Regions from separate parts of the Pauljensenia sp. C0170B4 genome, predicted to be linked through region 2. Evidence: riboswitches for the same ligand, from Rfam matches in the RefSeq annotation. Region 2 holds a riboswitch; the other holds the start of a gene.

Region 1 (9,587 bases), on a different contig from region 2:
TGGCACCGGAACTCGCGCGTATCGTCCACGCCAGCGTTGAGGACAACTCGCGTGCGTTCCAACAATCGATCCACCGTGGCAGATGCGTCAGCGATCCCCTCGCCCTCCACCTGGAGGGCAGGAAGAGTCTGACCGACGCAGTCCCATACGCGCACCGCATAGGACACGTCAGCATCTTCAGTGAAGTCGCGTTGATCGCTGTGCATGCCCTGGTCAGCGGGTGCCAGGTGCGCAAAGAGGACGGTGCCTGTGTCGACAGGCGCAACCTCCTGGGCATCCAAAATTCCCTGAGCCGCGCGCATCACGCCATCACGAGCAGACCCGCCCGCAGAATCCCCGAAAGTCCGAGCCGCAATCCGGTTCGCCAGTGCCAGCACGCTTGATGCGCCCTCACCGTAATCAACGCCCACAACCGCACCGAGCGTGGTCGCATCCGCCAGGCGCGCCGCCGCGACCCTGGAAAGTATGCGCGCATCGGCATCACTGAGCAGGGCAGGATCAGCGACGGATGACAAGTCGCGTACAGCACAGGCCGCCATCCAGGCGACGAATGCATCCGCTGCAACGGGAGCCTCAGCGATCGGATCGGGCAAGTCAGCGCCTTCAGGGGCACCATCAGGCCACGGATCCCATACGCCTCCCAGTGACTCGACTCGCTGCTCGGCACGGTCGGCCACATCGCGCCACGCCTTCTGGCACGGCTCACACTGTCCGGCCAGATCAGCGAGCTCGTCGGCACGAGCGGCAATTGCCCAATCCGCGCGAACAGCACGATCGCGCACCAGCTGGGGCGCTGTCAGCTCAGGCAGTGAGCCCTGCGCCGATTCCAGGTGACCCCCGCAGCCCGTGAGTGTCACGGCGATGGCAGCTATCGCGGCGCTTGCGCACGCCGCCCTCGCCACGGAGGAAAATGGGCGGCGACCGGGCCGGGACGAAAACTTCACGGTGTCATCATCGCACGCGCATGTGGCTAAACTAGTGAATATTGGCGTGTCGTTCGGAAGGAAGAAACTGTGGCACAACCCGCTCAGCCAGTAGATCAGGATCTGATCAGGCGCATACTGGAGCCCGTCGTCGCCACGTGCGGACTCATCATCGATCAGATCGAGGTCGTCGGCCCCCAGGCGCGTCCGATTGTGCGCATCAGCGTGGATTACGGTGAGGACACGTCTGCAGACTCCTACGAGTCAGTTGACTCCGACACACTCGCGCAGGTCTCACGAGCCATTTCCTTGGCGATGGACGAGGCCGACCCGATTGACAGTGAATACATTCTGGAAGTGTCCACACCGGGAGCCGAGCGTGAACTCACGCAGCCGCGACACTGGCGCAGACAGATCGGACGGCTCATCCGCGTCAAGCTTCGCGACGGGAACACCGTTGAGGGGAGACTGTCCGAAGTGGCTGATCAGCAGGTCATTCTGGTGGTCGATGGTGAGCCGGTTACCATTGAATACGACACGATCAAGAAGGCGCGTCCGCGCGTCGAGCTTGGCACGGGTAAGTCAGACAAGTGAGGGATCATGGAAATTGACATGACAGCGCTCCGAATGGTGGAGCAGGAAAAAGGTGTAGATCTCAATACTCTTGTGGACGCGATCGAAGAGGCGCTGCTCAAGGCGTATCACAACATCCCGGGCGCTATCCGCAAAGCTCGCATTGAGATCGACAAGCGTTCAGGGCGGGTCACCGTCATGGCGACCGAAGAAGACGACGACGGCAACCCGATCGGTGAATTCGATGACACCCCCTCCAACTTTGGGCGCATCGCACAGGCAACTGCGCGCTCGGTGATCATGCAGCGGCTGCGAGACGCCGACGATCAGAAAGTTCTGGGCGACTTTGCATCCAAGACCGGGCAGATCGTCACCGGCCTTGTCCAGCAGGCACGTGAACGCCACCTGACGCTGGTGAAACTATCGGACGACTTCGAGGCCGTGCTGCCGGATTCAGAAAAGGTTCCGGGCGAGGAATACCATCACAATGAGCGGATCCGCGCCTACGTCGTGTCGGTTGAACGCACCGAGCGTGGTGCGCGAATCGTCCTGTCACGAACCCACCCCGGCTTGGTGCTCGGCCTGTTCGAACGCGAGGTTCCTGAGATCCAGCAGGGTCTGGTGGAGATCAAGGCCGTTGCGCGCGAAGCGGGCCACCGCACGAAGATCGCCGTTGCAGCAACACGTGAAGGTGTCAACGCCAAGGGAGCATGCATTGGGCCGATGGGGTCGCGTGTACGCTCGGTGATGACTGAGCTGGGTGGTGAAAAGATCGACATCGTTGACTGGTCGGCAGATCCTGCTCGTTTCGTGTCCAACGCGCTGTCTCCGGCGCGCGTGAGCCGAGTGGTCGTGCACTCGGTTGAAAATCACACCGCCACCGCCGTTGTGCCTGACTTCCAGCTCTCACTGGCAATCGGCAAAGAGGGACAAAACGCTCGACTGGCTGCGCGTCTGACAGGTTTCCACATTGATATTCACTCCGACACGGATGCGGACGGAAAGATGGAGGCGTCACGCTCATCGATGCCTGACATGCCCTATGGAGGTGACGAGGCTGCCAGCGTGTCAGATGGTAGCGGCACCGACGCACTCGACATCACTGCCGAGGACGAGGACGAGGACGACGTGACCAGTCGCTCACATACAGATTCCAATACGGACGCCGACCTCAGTTAGACTGGTTGAGCTGGACTAGTATGTGTGCGGTGGAGACGCATGACCATTCAGGCCCGATTCGCACATGTATTGGCTGCCGGCAGCGAGGCGCCCCCTCGAGCATGGTTCGAATGGTGGCGACTCACGACGGATCCGCACAGGTGGATCCAAAAGGCATCCTGCCAGGTCGTGGTGCGTGGATTCACGCACATGCGACATGCATGGAGAAGGCCCGCCGACGGCGAGCCCTCGAACATGCATTACGCCTGCCTCACACCGTGGGGGAGGACCAGTGGGATCACCTGATCGACACGATCACATTGTCAGCAACGCACCGTGCGTTGGACATCGAGTAATGGAAGCGGGTTGGAAGCTGATGGGCACCCGATGAGTACCCAGCGATGAGCTGCCAGCAAGAACGATAAGTCCCGTCTCCAGTTCGGAGACGGATCCGGACAGGAGAATTGTGGCAAAGTTGCGTGTACACGAGCTCGCCAAAGAGCTCGGCATTGCCAGCAAAGAACTCTTGGCGTACCTGCGCGATAGCGGAGAGTTCGTCAAGGCATCAAGCTCGGCTCTGGAACCGCCAGTGGTTCGAGCCGTGCGTGAACACTACGCCTCCCTTGCGCCTCAGGACACAGAAGAATCCGAGAAGGCGAAGGCACCCAAGAAAACAAGGAAAACGGCTGCGAAGACAACTACTGCGTCTCGTAAGTCGACCAGGAAGTCGTCCACTGCGTCCACACCTGCCGACCTGGCACAGCCAGAAAGCAGTGCGGCCAGTGATGATGCGCCGACCGGAAAGTCAGAAAAGAAACCGGCCAAGACGCGAGCACCAAAGCCAGGACCGGTAGCGCACGCAGCTGACAAGAAGGCAGCTGCAGCGGCGAAACCGGGACCTCGCGATACTCAGGAATCAGGCGATGCTCACGCATCGGCACCGGCGTCGTCGGGAGAATCTGGTCCCAAGCCCGGCCCCCAATCCGCCAAGAAAGCATCGGCTTCAGATTCCAAGGCTCATGGCCGCCAGTCGGCACCGCGCCCAGGACCTCGTCCCGGCCCGCGCCCTGCTGGGCCACGCCCAGGCAACAATCCCTTCGCATCCACGCAAGGTATGCCTCGACCTGGTGGAACACGCGGTGGCCAGCGCACCAACAGGCCCGGTGGTCGCGGCACACAAGGTGGCGCTGCGCACACGAACCGCTCCAGCGGTGGCGAGCACCGCGCTGAACGCCCGAACCGTTCACGCGGCGGCAACCATCCAAACCCGATGATGATGCCCGATCAGGCACGGTTCGCCAAGCCTGACCGCCCGTCACGTGGCGGACGTGGACGTTCCAACAATTCACGTCACAACAGCCCAGGAGTCGGCGCACACGCAGGTGCATTTGCGCCCCCGAGCGGTGGCCGTCCCCGTGGCGGTCGCGGTGGTCGCGGCTCCACACCGGGCGCATTCGGCCGTGGAAGCGGCTCGCGTCGCGGACGCAAGTCCAAGCGTGCAAGGCGGCAGGAATACGAAGAGCAGAGTGCACCGACAATCGGCGGCGTGAAGATTCCTCGCGGAAATGGCCAGGAGATTCGCATCCGTCAGGGCGCATCCCTGGCTGATCTTGCCGAAAAGATCGACGTCAATCCGGCAGCATTGGTGACTGTTCTGTTCCACCTCGGTGAAATGGCAACAGCCACGCAGTCACTGGATCAGGACACCTTTGAAACACTGGGCGACGAACTGGGCTACAACGTTAAGGTCGTTTCCCCAGAAGACGAAGATCGCGAACTGCTTGAGTCCTTCGATATCGACCTTGAGGCCGAAGAACTTGATGATGAAGAGCACCTCAAGCCGCGCCCACCGGTCGTCACCGTCATGGGTCACGTCGACCACGGTAAGACGAAGCTGCTGGACGCCATCCGGCACACCGACGTCGTCGACACCGAACACGGTGGCATCACCCAGCACATCGGCGCCTACCAGGTCACGGTGGATATGGAGGGCAAGGACCGCCCCATCACATTCATCGACACGCCTGGTCACGAAGCCTTCACCGCTATGCGTGCCCGTGGCGCCAAGGTAACGGACATTGCGATCCTGGTGGTCGCAGCCGATGACGGCGTCATGCCGCAGACCGTTGAAGCGATCAACCATGCGCAGGCAGCGGACGTGCCGATCGTTGTGGCCGTCAACAAGGTGGATAAGGAAGATGCCAATCCGGATAAGATCCGCTCCCAGCTCACCGAATACAACCTTGTGGCTGAAGAATATGGCGGCGACGTCATGTTCGTGGACGTGTCCGCCAAGCAGCGCACCGGCATCAGTGACCTGCTCGAAGCAGTCCTCCTGACAGCGGATGCCGCACTTGACCTGGAGGCAAACCCTGACACCGAGGCGCGAGGCGTCGCCATTGAAGCGAATCTTGACCGTGGTCGTGGTGCGGTTGCCACCATGCTGGTCCAGCGTGGAACGCTGCGCGTGGGAGACGCCCTCGTTGTGGGATCCGCCTCCGGACGCGTGCGCGCCATGTTCGACGAGTATGGCAAGGATGTGCAGGAAGCCGGTCCGTCACGACCGGTGCAGGTGATCGGCCTGACATCAGTTCCACGGGCAGGCGACTCCTTCCTTGTGGCATCCGATGACCGCACCGCCCGCCAGATCGCTGACAAGCGAGAAGCTGCCGAGCGCGCAGCACTGCTGGCCAAGCGTCGCAAGCGCGTCACCCTCGAAGACTTCGATAAGGTTCTCAAGGAAGGTGAAGTTGACACCCTCAACCTTGTCATCAAGGGTGACGTGTCCGGTGCCGTTGAGGCTCTGGAAGATTCCTTGCTGCGTATCGACGTGGGCGACGAAGTTGCCCTGCGGATCATCCACCGCGGCGTCGGAGCCATTACGCAAAACGATGTCAACCTGGCCACCGTCGATAACGCGGTCATCATCGGCTTTAACGTGCGTCCGGCTGAGCGCGTGGCTGAAATGGCCGACGCGGAAGGCGTGGAGATCAAGTACTACTCGGTCATCTACGCAGCCATCGACGATATCGAAGCGGCCCTGAAGGGCATGCTCAAGCCGATTTATGAAGAGGTCGCGCTGGGCACGGCTGAGATCCGCCAGGTCTTCCGCTCCGGCAAGTTCGGTAACATCGCAGGCTCCATTGTCCGTGACGGCATCATTCGCCGCGGCTCGAAGGCCCGCCTGGTTCGCGACGGTGTCGTGGTTGCTCCCGATTTGGAGATCGCGTCGCTGCGCCGCGAAAAGGACGATGTCACCGAGGTTCGCGAAGGCTACGAATGCGGTATCACCCTGGGCTTCAAGGACATTGCCGAGGGCGACATCATCGAAACGTGGGAAATGAAGGAAAAGGCTCGCGACTAGTTCGCACTGTGTTTCCTGTCCCATTGACGAGGGTGACCCATCCACTATGTGAGGGTGGGGCACCCTCGTTTTACGTATGACGTGCAGCTGATGGTATGGTGAGGGGGCACGGGAGCCCGGACAGGCGGGCTGAGAGGGAAAATTCTCCGACCGTTATACCTGAACCAGATCATGCTGGCGTAGGAACGCGGTTTAGTCGTGCGCATTGGTGAGCACGAGGAGCCGCAAATGAATCGAGACGAACAACTCGACATCATTAACAATGTGTGGCCACTGATCTCAGATCAGGATGTGGCGGCGCTGGAAGAGCGCCTGGTGGATATGCCGCATCTGGCGGGTGCTTCCGCCCAGTGCCCGCAGGTCCTCACTCACTCGGCGCGTCCAATGGCCTCGGCGTGTATCGCCCAGCTGGCATGTGGAACACGCGTCTTCATCAAACGCTATGCGCCCCACCTGATCAGCGAATACGACCTGTGTGTCAAACATGACTACGTGAACCGGCTTGCCGCAGGCGCCTTCCCGACGCCGCGCTTCTTCACCTTCGATACCGGCAGAACATGTCTGACGATGGGCGGATGGGTCTGGGAAGTGAGCGAATGCGCGCCGGGTGAAGACCGTTACCGTGCGACGACCAGCTGGATGCCGCCGTGCACACGCGAAGAGAGCGTGGAAATCGGCCGAGTGGCGGGGCAGCTTCGTCGCGCCTCTGAAAAGATTCCGGCAGTGGTCGCACCGCCCAATCCTTACCAGTCGCGCATGGACCTCATGCTGGGTGATCCGTTTGACCGTCTTGAAGCCTGGTGCGAAGCGCACCCCATCGTTGCCAACTATGTGTCCAGAACCGGCCGTGACCTGGCTGGTGACCTGGCAGTTGTCGCTCCTTTTGCGCGGGCCCTTGAGCCGCTGCGGGAGCGCCCTCGTTACTGGACACACGGGGACCTGCACGTGTCCAACACGATGTGGAAGGACACCAGGCAGGGTCCCGTCATCACCAGTGTCTTTGATTTTGGGCTGGCATACGCCAACCCGTCGCTGTTCGATCTGGCACAGCTCATTGAACGTCACGCGATCGACTGGCTGACCATCACTGAAGGTATCGAAAATGCGTGGCGTCCCCAGGTGGTGCGCGACCTTCTGGACGGGTATGTCAGTCAGTACCCACTGATGCGCGAGGAGGCTCGCATGCTCGCGCCGATGGTGGCAGTGTCGAACACCGAGTTTGAACTCGCTGTTATCGAGTATGACCAGCGTGCCCCGATACCGGGGCGTACGTCGGATTGGGCGTACACGATCGGGATGGATGCTCATCACCGGTGGTTCACCACTGAATCCGGCACTCAATTTATCCGCACAGTTACCCAACTAGCAATCGAGAGATCATGAAAACAACCAGGCTTTTGCCCCTCCTCCTCAGCGTCGCCATGCTGGGCGCATGCTCATCAGGCGGATCGTCGGATATGTCCTCAGCTGACCAGTCAGGCGCCGACGCCACCGGCCAGTCGGCTTCGCAGGCCTCTGGACAGATGCGTGATGTGTCCGTCATCTTGGACTGGACACCGAACACGAATCACACTGGACTGTTCGTCGCCCAGGAAAAAGGCTACTTCGCGGACGCCGGATTGAATGTGGACATCATGGGCTTCTCCAAGTCAGGTGTTGACGCTGTCCTCAGCGCGAAGGGCGCTGATTTTGGAATCTCGGGAGCAGATGCACTGGCATCGGCTCACGCCGCCAACCTCGGGCTGACGATGGTGCTGAATATTCAGCAAAAGTCCTCCTATGGCGTGGGAGTTCTGGAAGATTCGGGGATCACCCGTCCAAAAGATCTGGACGGCAAGACAATTGCAGACTACTCGGGCGATTCGGCCCATATCTCCACCCAGATGATGATTCAGCACGATGGCGGAACAGGCGAATTTGACCGCGTCATTGTGGGCGCGCAGGCGATGGCGGCTCTGGAATCAGGCCAGGCGGATTTTGCTGAGGTTCTCAGCACGTGGGAGGCAATTGAGGCAGAACTGTCGGGCACCAAGCTGCATATGTTCCAGCCCGCCGACTACGACGTTCCCACCACTCCGGCAATGATCGGCATTTCGACGCGCAACGACTTGATCGAATCGGATCCCGACCTTGTCCGCGCGTTCGTGCAGGCAGCACAAAAGGGCTACGAGTTCGCCAAGGATAACCCCGACGAAGCGGCGAAAATTCTGGTCGATGCCAACCCACAGGCCAAACTTGATCCCGAACTGGTCACCCGCAGCCAGGAAATACTCTCCACACAGTATTGGCCTGATTCAAAGGGCGGTGTGGGCTTTGCCGACATTGATCGCTGGAACACCTACCTGGCATTCATTGTCGAACAGGGCCTCGTGTATGACGAGAAGGGGACTGCGGTCACCGAACCGATCGCAGCTGACGACATCGTCACCAATGAGTTCGTGAAGTAACAGATGCCCGCGAGGTACCGCACCGCCGTCTCTGCACGTGAGCGCGACCAACACCACCGGGGCAGTTTCATGCCCGCACTGATGTTTGTGGTGTTGCTCCTGTGCGCGTGGGAGGTGGCGGTGCGCGCGTTCAACGTCAACGAACGCCTTATGCCGGCGCCCTCGACGATTATCCACGCCGGCTTTGATGATGCGCCCAATGTCTGGGAAGCCACCAGGATCACCGCCCTTGAAGTTGGCCTGGGAACGGTGCTTGCACTCGTGTGCGGTGTGAGCCTGGCTTTCATCATCTTTGCGATTCGCCCGATCGGTCGTGTCGCCATCCCTGTTCTCATCATCTCGCAGACCATTCCGGTCGTCGCTATTGCGCCGCTGCTCATTATCTGGTTCGGCTTCGGTATCACGTCGAAAGTACTGCTGGTCGGATTGTTCGGGCTTTTCCCGATCGTGGTGCCGCTGGCGCGCGGACTGGCATCGCCCAGCAGAGACCAGATTGACGTGGCCACGACCTTGGGCGCATCGAAATGGTGGATACTCACGCATGTGCGCATGCCCGCTGCGGCCGCAGTGTTCATGTCCGGGCTACGTATCACCGTCACCTACGGGCCGGCAACGGCAGCGACTGCTGAGTTTGTCGGAGCGCGCAATGGCTTGGGAATCTACCTGCTGACCGCGCAATCCTCGTTTCGCACCGAGCTGGTCTTTGTCGGCGCAGCAGTGCTGACAGCGATGACACTGGTGCTGTACGGCGTTGTTGCTCTGGCCGAACGCATTGCGTTTCCCTGGAAAGCGGTGACACATGCTTCACATCAATGACGTCAGTAAACAATTCCAGGTCCCGCCCACTCTGGCCCTCGATCGCATTTCAGCCACTCTGTACCCACATCAGACTGTGGCAATCGTCGGGCCATCAGGATGTGGCAAGTCCACGCTGCTGCGTATCGTGTCCGGCCTGGATCACGCCACGAGCGGCCAGCTCGAATGGCAGGTGGATAACCCGCACGTCGCACTGATGCCGCAAAACGACGGTCTGTTTCAGTGGCGCACTGTTGTTGACAACGTCGCATTGCCGCTGTTCATCCACAAACTACCCCCGGCCACGGCACGGCAGGCCGCCCTCGA
Region 2 (9,587 bases):
TCTGGCGGTCGCTTCCCGCGAACATGCTCAGTTCATGCAAACGGATGCCAACGTGGGGTCCTTTGATGCGGGGTACGGTTCGGCGCTGCTGGCCCGTCAGGTCGGTGATCGGCGCGCACGCGAGATTTTCTTCCTGGCTCGCCGCTATGACGCGGCAGAGGCGGAAGCGTGGGGAGCCATCAATCGTGCGGTGCCGCATGAGGATGTGGAAAACGTGGCGCTGGAGTGGGCGCACACGGTTGCCGGCAAGTCTCCACAGGCGATCCGCATGTTGAAGTTTGCGTTCAATCTGGCTGACGATGGTCTTGCCGGGCAGCAGGTGTTCGCCGGGGAGGCAACCCGGATGGCGTATATGACGGCGGAGGCTCAGGAGGGGCGTGACGCGTTCCTCGAGCACCGCTCCCCCGACTGGTCGACCTTCCCGTACTACTACTAAAGCCGGCCGGCTGACAGCTGGCCATTCATACTGCTGACGGGTGGCCCGTTGTCGGGTGACCTCACTGCGCCGGCCGACAACTGTCGGTGGCCTCGCGCATTACAGTGGCCACTGCTGACCTGTCCACGCAGCGTCGAAGAACATCCACTCATAGCGCGACGCAACTTCGAAGGCTTTCGCCATACGTTCCCTCCCCGCATCATCGCTGGCCTGCGCATACTGGTCCGCGTAGTCCTTTGCGCGCCGTGTTGCTTCCTCGAATTCTGGCCCCGTGTAGGTTCTGATCCAGTCACCGTAGGGGTGTGCGTCCAGCTCATCCTCGGAGTGGACACCCTCGCGGAGCCGATGCCCGACGAAATCGTAGAGCCAAAAGCATGGCAGCACTGCTGCAATGCCAACCCCCTGCGTCTCGGCATGCGTGCTGGCCAGCAGGAATGACATGTAGGCGCGACATGTGGGGTTCATGATTGCCCCCTCAAGGACGTCCACATGTGAGGCGTGCAGCGAACGCTCATCCACCATTGTCTGATGCGCACACCCCGACCAGAACGTCACTTCGTCAGCGTCACTGGCGCCGGCTGCCAGTGCGGACAAGGCGCGCGAATAGTCGATCAGGTACAACGCATCTTGGCGTAGGTACTCGTGGAATGTCTCCAGCTCAAGCGACCCGTCGGCAAGTGCGCAGACAAAGGGATGCTCACTGATCGCGTTGCGCACCGGTTCGATGCGCTGCCATACCTGGTCGGTAAAACTCATGATTCCTCCTTCCACAGGTCGACAAAGTGATGAACGGGACCGTGCCCCCTGCCCACATCGAGCGAGTCGGCAGCCAGGAGCGCGCGCGTCAAGTAATCTTTCGCCTGAGCAATCGCATCAACCCAGGTGTCTGTGCGGGGGCGTCTGGCCGCTATGGCACTGGACAGCGTGCATCCGGTGCCGTGAGTGTTCTGTGTGTCAACACGCGTCCCCTTCAGGAATGTGACCCCGTCACCATCAATCAGCACGTCTGTGGACGTGTCGGTCAAGTGTCCGCCTTTGATGAGGACGCGGGTCATGCCGCGCGCGAGAAGTTCCTTGCCCTGGTCGGTTGCTTCGTCCAGCGTTGTCGCCACATCGCAATCCAGCAGCACGGCTGCTTCGTGCAGATTCGGGGTAATCAGGTCAGCTTTCATGCACAGGTCGCGTACAGCGTCAACTGCGTCCTCGTCAACCAGTCGGTCACCGGAGGTCGCCACCATGACGGGGTCAAAAATCGTGTTCGAAAGGCGCGGCAGATACTCACCGATTGCGGCCGCAAGTTCCGCGCTTGCCACCATTCCCACTTTCGTGGCGTCCGGAGTGATGTCGTCCAGCAGCGTGTCCATCTGTTGGCGCACGAAGTCCACCGGGACGGGGAACACGCCTCGCACTCCTTGCGTCGATTGGGCGGTCAGCGCCGTAATGACACTCATTCCGTAAGCTCCTGAGGCGCTGAACGATTTGAGATCTGCCTGAATGCCTGCCCCACCGCTGGGGTCCGATCCGGCGATTGTTAGGGCTTTGACTGTTTTCATAAAATGTTCTCCTTCATCGCATGGATGATGCATGTGCTGCCATTCGGGGCTTGAATCATGAACTGGCGGGCGCACTGGGTACATGGCCGGCAAGTGCTGAGTCCCTTCCTCGGGGTCTGAATTGGGTGGTTAGTGACCCGCGCTGCGCAGGCCTTCTGCCCATTGATCTGCCAGTTCGCGTGCAGCTTCGCGCGCGTCGGGTGCTAGGCAAATTGCGGATACGACGGCCGCTCCGTCCAATCCTTCACGTGCCAGCGGTGCCATATCCGGTGCTTTGATGCCTCCGATTGCCACCGACGGCAGGTGTGTGCTGCGTGCGATCTGTCCTGTTCCATCGATGCCATGTTCCTCGGGAGCATCGGTTTTCGTGGAGGTATCACGCACGACGCCAATGCCGATGTAGTCGACGCGCCCCGGGTTCTCTTCGGCTTCCTTCAGTTCCTCAGGGGTGGAGGCCGACAAACCGATGATGGCCTCGGGGCCGATCAGCTTGCGGACAAGGGCAACCGGCAAGTCGGTTTGTCCAACGTGGACGCCTGCAACGTTCGCACCTGCCAGGCGTGCCGCCAGGAATACGTCCACACGATCATTGATCAGGAGTGTGACCGAGTCAGCGACAGCGTCGGCCACTTCCATCACTTCGTTGAAGAAATCCAGTGACTCGGCATCTTTACACCGAAGCTGCACGCATGTCACTCCTCCGGCGACAGCTTCTGCCACCGTTTGCGCAACGGTGCGTCCCGCAGCGTGGCACATGTCTGCGTCCGTGACAAGATAGATGCTCAGGTCGAGGGATGAGACAGCCTTGTTCATCACTGGCCTGGCCTCACTGCGCGATGATGGTGACGCGTTCAAAGTCCTCATCGCGGAAGTTGTCCAGCGCGTCGAGGAACTCCATTTGGAACGTGCCGGTTCCGCGTGCACGCTCCGCCGCGATTTCCGAGGCCGCCGCATACAGTGCGTGAACAGCAACCAAACCGTCAAGCTGGGTCCGAGCCACAGAGGCGAACGCGCCGGCCAGCGCGCCAAGTGAGCATCCCGCCCCAGTGATGCGGGTCAGCATATCTGAGCCACCCTCGACACGCACGATTGCGTCGGCTGAGACGATCGCATCGGACTTGCCGGACACAGCCACCAACGATCCATATTCGCTGTTGATGCGGCGGGCGGCATCGATGGCGGCGTCCACCGCATCAGCGGAGTCAACACCGCGGCCGCCTTCTCCCAGACCTGCCAGAGCAATGATTTCCGACGGGTTGCCTCGCACAATTGACGGGCCGAGGGCGACCAGCTGATGCGCGAGCTGTGTGCGCACCGGCAGTGGCCCGATGGCAACCGGGTCAAGAACCCAGCATGTGCCTGCTTCCTTGGCGCTGGTGGCGGACTCCAGAGCGGCTTCGCACTGAGTCGGCGTCGGGGTTCCCAGGTTGATCAGCACAGCGTTGGCAATTGCGGCAAAGGGGCCGGATTCGCCGGGAATATCGACCATTGCCGGTGCTGCCCCAATGGCAAGCAGGGCGTTGGCCGTAAAGTTCGTGACTACCGAGTTGGTGATGGCTCCAACGAGCGGGTGGTGTGTTCTGACAGCGTGTAAAGCGTCGACGCATTGGGTATGGAAATTCTCCATCGGACATTCCTTCGTCAGCATTATCTGGACAGGTTCAACGGGTTTGATCTCAGCGTGAAGCACCCCGTGTCACTGATCACAATGCTATCAGGTTTATACGAAAAGGTCGAACTGCAATGATGAGCCTGCTGCTCAGTAGTGTGACACCACCACTGTGCCGACAGGGGCCCAGTTATAGATCCACTGCGCACCATCAACCGGCATATTGACACAACCGTGCGAGCCACCTTCACCTGACCAGCCAAAAGAGCTGCGTGAGGGCGCGCCGTGCAACGCGTAGTCACCGTGGAAGTATGACACCCACGGTGTGTATGTGCAGTAGTCGTAGCCGGGGCTGCAGCCCATCATCTGGTCCTGATGCTTGAGGTAGATGCGGAACGTCCCGGTAACGGTTTCCCACCCGGGCTTGCCGGGAACCATCGGGATCGGGCCCTGGACAACAGTTGCACCTTCGTAGGCGGTCACTGATGCGTTCGACAGGTCCACGTCGATCCACTTTTCACCAGGAGCTGCCTGATACACCTTGTCGCCAGCACCATCCGCAATCTCGCGGGTGGTGAATTCGGGTTCGGTCTGGTCGTAGTCAAAATCGCCTTCGTAGGCGGTGCCGTCTTTCAGGGCTGCGAGCAGCTCATCGGCCACCTCGCCAGCGTTGTTGACGGTCCATCCGCTCTTACCTGGATCCGCGACCGCGACAACGTCCCCACGCGAATTGACGTTCTTGACACCCTTCGTGGGCTCTTCGTTGGTGGACAGCGCGGTCGATTCAACCCACGCGCGAACCGGTTTCTCATTCCACGTGACATCAAGTGCGCCTGTGTTGGCGGCAGCACCCTTGCCACCAGCTCCGCCCGCGGCGTTCAGATCCGGCAGCGCGATCCACGTCGAGCGTTCACGCGCATCGGGTGAGTAGGTGTGAATACCGTCAGTAATCGATACAGGAATTTCCAGCATCGTGTTCGCCTTGTCTGCAAGCTGCTGAGCAATTTGCGTGGTCACCGTCGGGCTGACGGCGATCATCGGCAAGTCAATGTCCTGGGTAGTCAGCGTGCGCGCAGCTTCATCGCATGCACTGGCAAGCTGCTCGAGGTCGACACTGTGCCCTTCCTGTGCTTCAATCACGCTGAATGTGCCACCGTCTTCGTTGAACTGGATGGAACCTTCGCGTACGGGCTGGTCAACAGAGGCGGAAACTTTCTGGGTCAATGCCTGCGCAGCCGCATCATCTCGCGAGGTCACCACCTGGACATCCCGCGAGGTAAACAGTGAGGAGATGCGTGACAGGATCGAACCGTTGGGAGCGAACACATCATCCAGCGTGGCGTCGGTGTCGATGGTGATTCCCGCTTCTTCCAGCGTCGCGCTGGTCAGCGTACCGTCAACCGTCACATTGATGCTGGCGTGTGAGGCTCGCTCTTGCAGGCCTTGGGCAATTTCGTCGCGGTTTTGTCCGGACACGGACTGTCCGGCGACAGTGGTTCGCGGCAAGGCGCGGTCAGCGAAGTAGGCCGCGTACGCACCCACACCGATCACTGCAACGAGCAGTGCTCCCAGTAATGCGATCAGCGCCCATGAGGCTTTCGCTGAGAGCTTCCCAATAGTCATACCTCGATAGTAACGAGGCTATCGGTGCAATTCCATGTCGACTTGCCCACGATCTCATCTCCGCACACGTTAATTGACCGATTGGGCATTACGATGGTTCAGAAAAGCCGTTTGTAAAGGAGGACAAGTGCAGACCCCTCGTGTCTTAGTCGTTCCGGGAGGCACTTCCGTTGGAGCAGCGGCTTTGGCTTACGCCTCGCTCAGCAAACTGGCTGAACAGGCACGCACAGCATCAGACGGCGCCATGGACGAGGCACCCTCGTCGCACAAGCGAACAGTCGTGGTCATGCGTCCTCCCAGCGAGATCCCCCATACGTCCTTGCGCCATCTTCAAACCGATGTGTCACACGCTTTTCCTGAACTACCCGAAGACGTCCGCAATGACTTGGCTCTTCTGGACGGCGTCGACGTGGTGATTCCGACGTCGGGGTCATCAACGGGAACGCCTCACCTCGTTGGCCTGTCCACCGAGGCATTAATCGCATCCGTGCACTCCACTCACGCGGCGCTGGAGGGGCCGGGGCGTTGGATTCTTGCGCTTCCTGCCCATCACATCGCCGGTGCTCAGGTCCTCATGCGCAGTGCAGTCGCCGGTTTCAGCCCGATGGTGGTGGACACGGATTCAGGTTTCCGCCCCGCTGACCTGCTCTCTTCCATCGCGGGTGCCACTCAGGATTCACAGGTGCCAGGGTATCTCTCGCTGGTACCCGTGCAGCTGCGAGCGTGTTTGGATGCCGGTGAGGAAGTTATTCGCGCACTGGCCTCGCTTGCCGGTGTCCTCGTCGGCGGTTCTTCCATAACCAAGGAACTCCTGCAGGCTGCGCGCAACCACGGCATTCGGGTGGTCACGACCTATGGCATGACTGAAACGGGTGGCGGCTGCGTGTACAACTCGCGTCCCTTGCCGGGGGTAACGGTCCGCGCTGTCGACGTTGACGGGCAATCACGCCTGGCAATTGCCGGGCCCATGCTCATGACAAAGTACCTGGACGGCCCCTCCCCCTTCATTGACGAGGGTGGCGCACGGTGGCTGCTGACAGGTGATATCGGTCGAATTGCCTCCAATGGCGACGTTCAGGTGCTGGGGCGCAGCGATGATGTCATCGTGACGGGCGGCCTGTCAGTGGCACCTGGTCCGGTTCGTGATGCCGTGTTGTCAGCTCCGGGTGTGCGTGACAGTTGGATCCTCGATCTTGAAGACGAACGCTGGGGGCACGTGGTCACCGCCGCGGTGGTGCGCGATAGCTCGCACAGTGCGGATCTGGATTCATGGGCGCGCTCCATTCGCGATCACGTGGGAGCGCGTCTGGGCCGAGCGCAGGCTCCACGCGTTGTCGTACCGCTTCACACACTGCCCATGCTGGAATCCGGGAAAGTTGACCGGAGCCGTGTGCGGGCACTGGTGATGGAACAGATCGAACACGGGGAGCACTGGCGACGCTAAATGGCAACTGTTCAAGACTGGATTGAGGGCGCCCGCCTTCGCACACTTCCGGCCGCTCTTGCGCCCGTGATTGTGGGAACTGCGGCTGCAGCTGAGCTGGATCAGTTGCACTGGGGGCGCGCATTGCTCGCACTGTGTGTGGCGCTGGCTTTGCAAATCGGTGTGAACTTTTCGAATGACTATTCTGACGGCGTGCGTGGAACGGATGACTTTCGCACCGGACCGCCGCGTTTGACGAGCGGCGGCTCGGTCTCTCCGCGCGTCGTCCTGGCAGTGGCGCTGGCTTGTTTCGCTGTGGCAGGCGTGGCCGGTCTGGTTCTGATCGCATTGTCTGGCCAGTGGTGGTTGCTGGTGGTGGGCGTCGCGGCAGTTGCCGCCGCATGGTTTTACACTGGTGGACGCAATCCGTACGGGTATATGGGTGTGGGGCTGTCCGAGCTGATGGTGTTCATTTTCTTCGGGTTGGTCGCAACTGTGGGCACCACATGGACGCAGACTCTGGGTGCTCCCTGGTGGGTGTGGTGTGCCGGAGCAGGCATGGGGTTCGAATCGATCGCCTTGCTCATGGTCAATAACTTACGTGACATTCCCACGGACAGGGCCTCTGGGAAGATGACGCTGGCTGTACGTTTGGGTGATCCCGCTTCGCGAGCGGCGTATTGCGCGCTCCTCGTGGCCGCAGTTGTGGTGCTGGCGATCAGTGTGCATTCCCCGTGGTGGGCGGTGTGTGTGGCCGCTGTTCTGATGGCCGGCACCGTCATTCCCGGTATTCGAATCGTTCTTAGCGGTGCGGTTGGCCGCGATCTGATACGCGCCTTGAAGTACACGGGGATCGCGACGCTGGCGTGCGCCGTCATCGTTTCAGTGGCCATCGTCATCTAAGTCGTGTCGAGGCATGGTCGTTCCTGACCTAAAATGGTGGGATGGTTCGTATTCTTGCCGTTGTCCTGTGGATTGCCGTCACTATTTACGCAATCGCTGACTGGGCACGCACTCCTGATGATGAAGTGCCTGGTCGTATCGGCCGTATGTGGTGGCTGACGATCATCGTCATCACGATGCCGTTTATTTCCATCGGGTCAATCGTGTGGATCCTGCTGCGAACCATCACGCGCGCCGAATCCGGGGAAACCACGGGGTTGTCGGACTTGACATCAGAATCGAATCCGCTGCGTTCTGGATGGTCCCGGCGACCTGACCGTTCGCAGTCCTCGCAGCGTCGCGAACCACTGGCACCCGACGATGATCCGGATTTCCTGTTCCGCCTGGAACGTGACATTCAGCGCCGCCGACGCGAGCAGGCTCGCAATGAGGAAGCGCACGGAGATCACGCGAAGCCCGTTGACAGCGACTCGAGTTCTCCTGACGAGCCTGGATATCGCGTGCCGCCAGCCGGTTCCACATCAGTTTCTGATTCCGACCAGTCAGATCCGGCTGATTCATTTTCCGAAGAAGCAGACGCGCCAGGGCCTGATTCCGACACCGATGCGGATCCAACAAGCCCTGATTCCTCAACCAATGCAGACGCGCCAGGGCCTGATTCCACTAGCGATGCGGGCCCAGCAGGTCGCGATTCCTTCACCGACGAAGATACGTCCGAGACTGGCGACCCGTTGGATGAGGACCCCGAGCTCTAACACTCACTGTCACTCATCACAGACATCTCCGAGCGCTCTCGTCTGCTCCGTCTCGCACCATCTGCTCCGTCTCGCCCCTCTGTCCGTTCTCTCCCCATCTGTCGATCTCGAGCTCGCTCGCGAGTTCCACACCGATGTGTCTTCACCGTTTGCGCAGTTCAGGCGGGTGCTAGTGAAAATCCCGCCTCGCAGACTGCCTTCAGATCGACAGTTGGGTGCAGAAAGAGACAGGCAGGTGCGGGAGGGGACAGTTGGAGGCAGAGGTACGCGCTAGACCGTTTATTGCGGTGCTGCCGCCCGCGCCTGACCGACTAGACATAGCCACGCACCGCCCGCACTCGAACAGGCCGACATCAAAGGGCCGGTACCGATAGGCTGCCCCAACCAGCCGGATACGCAGATGTCAGTTACTACCGTTTGAGCTGAGCTTCCGACGCACCTGGAGTCATGTCGGCCGCATGAGCCAACATGTCCTTGCATGGTTCGGAATAGTCGAGACCCACCAGCGTCGAGCCGCTGAAATGGAAGCTCGTCACCGATGCCAGGGAACACACACGAGACAGTGGCGAGTGTGCCAACATGCGACCCTGCACGAAACGAGTCAGCGCTGTGATCGGCATTTGGTGAGAAACCACCAACGCTTCATGCCCACGGGCCTTGTCCAGGGCTGAGGAAACTGCCGCACTCATTCGCGACGCAGCATCAGCATAGGATTCTCCCCACGAGGGACGTAACGGATTGAGATAGAGGTGCCAGTAACGCGGATGCAGTAAGAGTGCACGGTTGGCGTTAATGGGCAGACCCTCGAAAGCTGAATCTGCTTCGATCAGGCGCACGTCCGCCTGGACAGGTACGTCAAAGGCCCGCGCGGTCGGAGCAGCGCTCTGCTGAGCACGTTTGAGTGGCGATGCAATAATGGCCGTGACATCGGCGCCCTCGTCAATGAGGTACTGAGCGACCCGTTCCGCCATCGCGTGCCCGAGCTCAGTCAGGCCGAATCCAGGGAGCCTTCCGTACAGAACACCGTCGGGATTATCGACTTCCCCGTGGCGCATCACGTGGATCGTTGTCAGTTCCATGGTTGTCACCCTTCGATGGGTTTGTGCCGCTGGTCGGCTACTCAGGTTGATCAGATATAAAACGAGACCCGACCACGATGGCCGGGCCCCGGTCGCGTCACTTCTTGTTACGACGCTGGTGCCGTGTCTTGCGCAGCAACTTGCGGTGCTTCTTCTTTGCCATGCGCTTACGGCGTTTCTTGATAACGGAACCCATAGGGCCCTCC

The links. A riboswitch is a leader RNA that binds a small molecule or an ion and turns the genes downstream of it on or off. The one in region 2 is predicted to bind thiamine pyrophosphate.
Region 1: linked by a shared signal. The riboswitch ahead of AC1EJ1_RS06350 (phosphotransferase enzyme family protein) and the one ahead of thiM (hydroxyethylthiazole kinase) in region 2 are both predicted to bind thiamine pyrophosphate.

The regions. Positions count from the first base shown of each region.
Region 1 covers NZ_JBWPVS010000004.1:103,058-112,644, reverse strand. Annotated here, with positions in the region: gene AC1EJ1_RS06375 (hypothetical protein) at 1-944, opposite strand, end outside; gene AC1EJ1_RS06370 (ribosome maturation factor RimP) at 1,014-1,517, shown strand; gene nusA (transcription termination factor NusA) at 1,524-2,675, shown strand; gene AC1EJ1_RS06360 (YlxR family protein) at 2,696-3,010, shown strand; gene infB (translation initiation factor IF-2) at 3,121-6,018, shown strand; TPP riboswitch at 6,117-6,222, shown strand; gene AC1EJ1_RS06350 (phosphotransferase enzyme family protein) at 6,247-7,401, shown strand; gene AC1EJ1_RS06345 (ABC transporter substrate-binding protein) at 7,398-8,465, shown strand; gene AC1EJ1_RS06340 (ABC transporter permease) at 8,469-9,281, shown strand; gene AC1EJ1_RS06335 (ABC transporter ATP-binding protein) at 9,265-9,587, shown strand, end outside.
Region 2 covers NZ_JBWPVS010000001.1:501,048-510,634, reverse strand. Annotated here, with positions in the region: gene AC1EJ1_RS02270 (1,4-dihydroxy-2-naphthoyl-CoA synthase) at 1-436, shown strand, start outside; gene AC1EJ1_RS02265 (TenA family protein) at 536-1,192, opposite strand; gene thiD (bifunctional hydroxymethylpyrimidine kinase/phosphomethylpyrimidine kinase) at 1,189-1,989, opposite strand; gene thiE (thiamine phosphate synthase) at 2,119-2,802, opposite strand; gene thiM (hydroxyethylthiazole kinase) at 2,816-3,616, opposite strand; TPP riboswitch at 3,606-3,693, opposite strand; gene AC1EJ1_RS02245 (L,D-transpeptidase family protein) at 3,749-5,221, opposite strand; gene AC1EJ1_RS02240 (AMP-binding protein) at 5,349-6,665, shown strand; gene AC1EJ1_RS02235 (1,4-dihydroxy-2-naphthoate polyprenyltransferase) at 6,666-7,547, shown strand; gene AC1EJ1_RS02230 (hypothetical protein) at 7,589-8,302, shown strand; gene AC1EJ1_RS02225 (histidine phosphatase family protein) at 8,713-9,381, opposite strand; gene AC1EJ1_RS02220 (30S ribosomal protein bS22) at 9,479-9,577, opposite strand.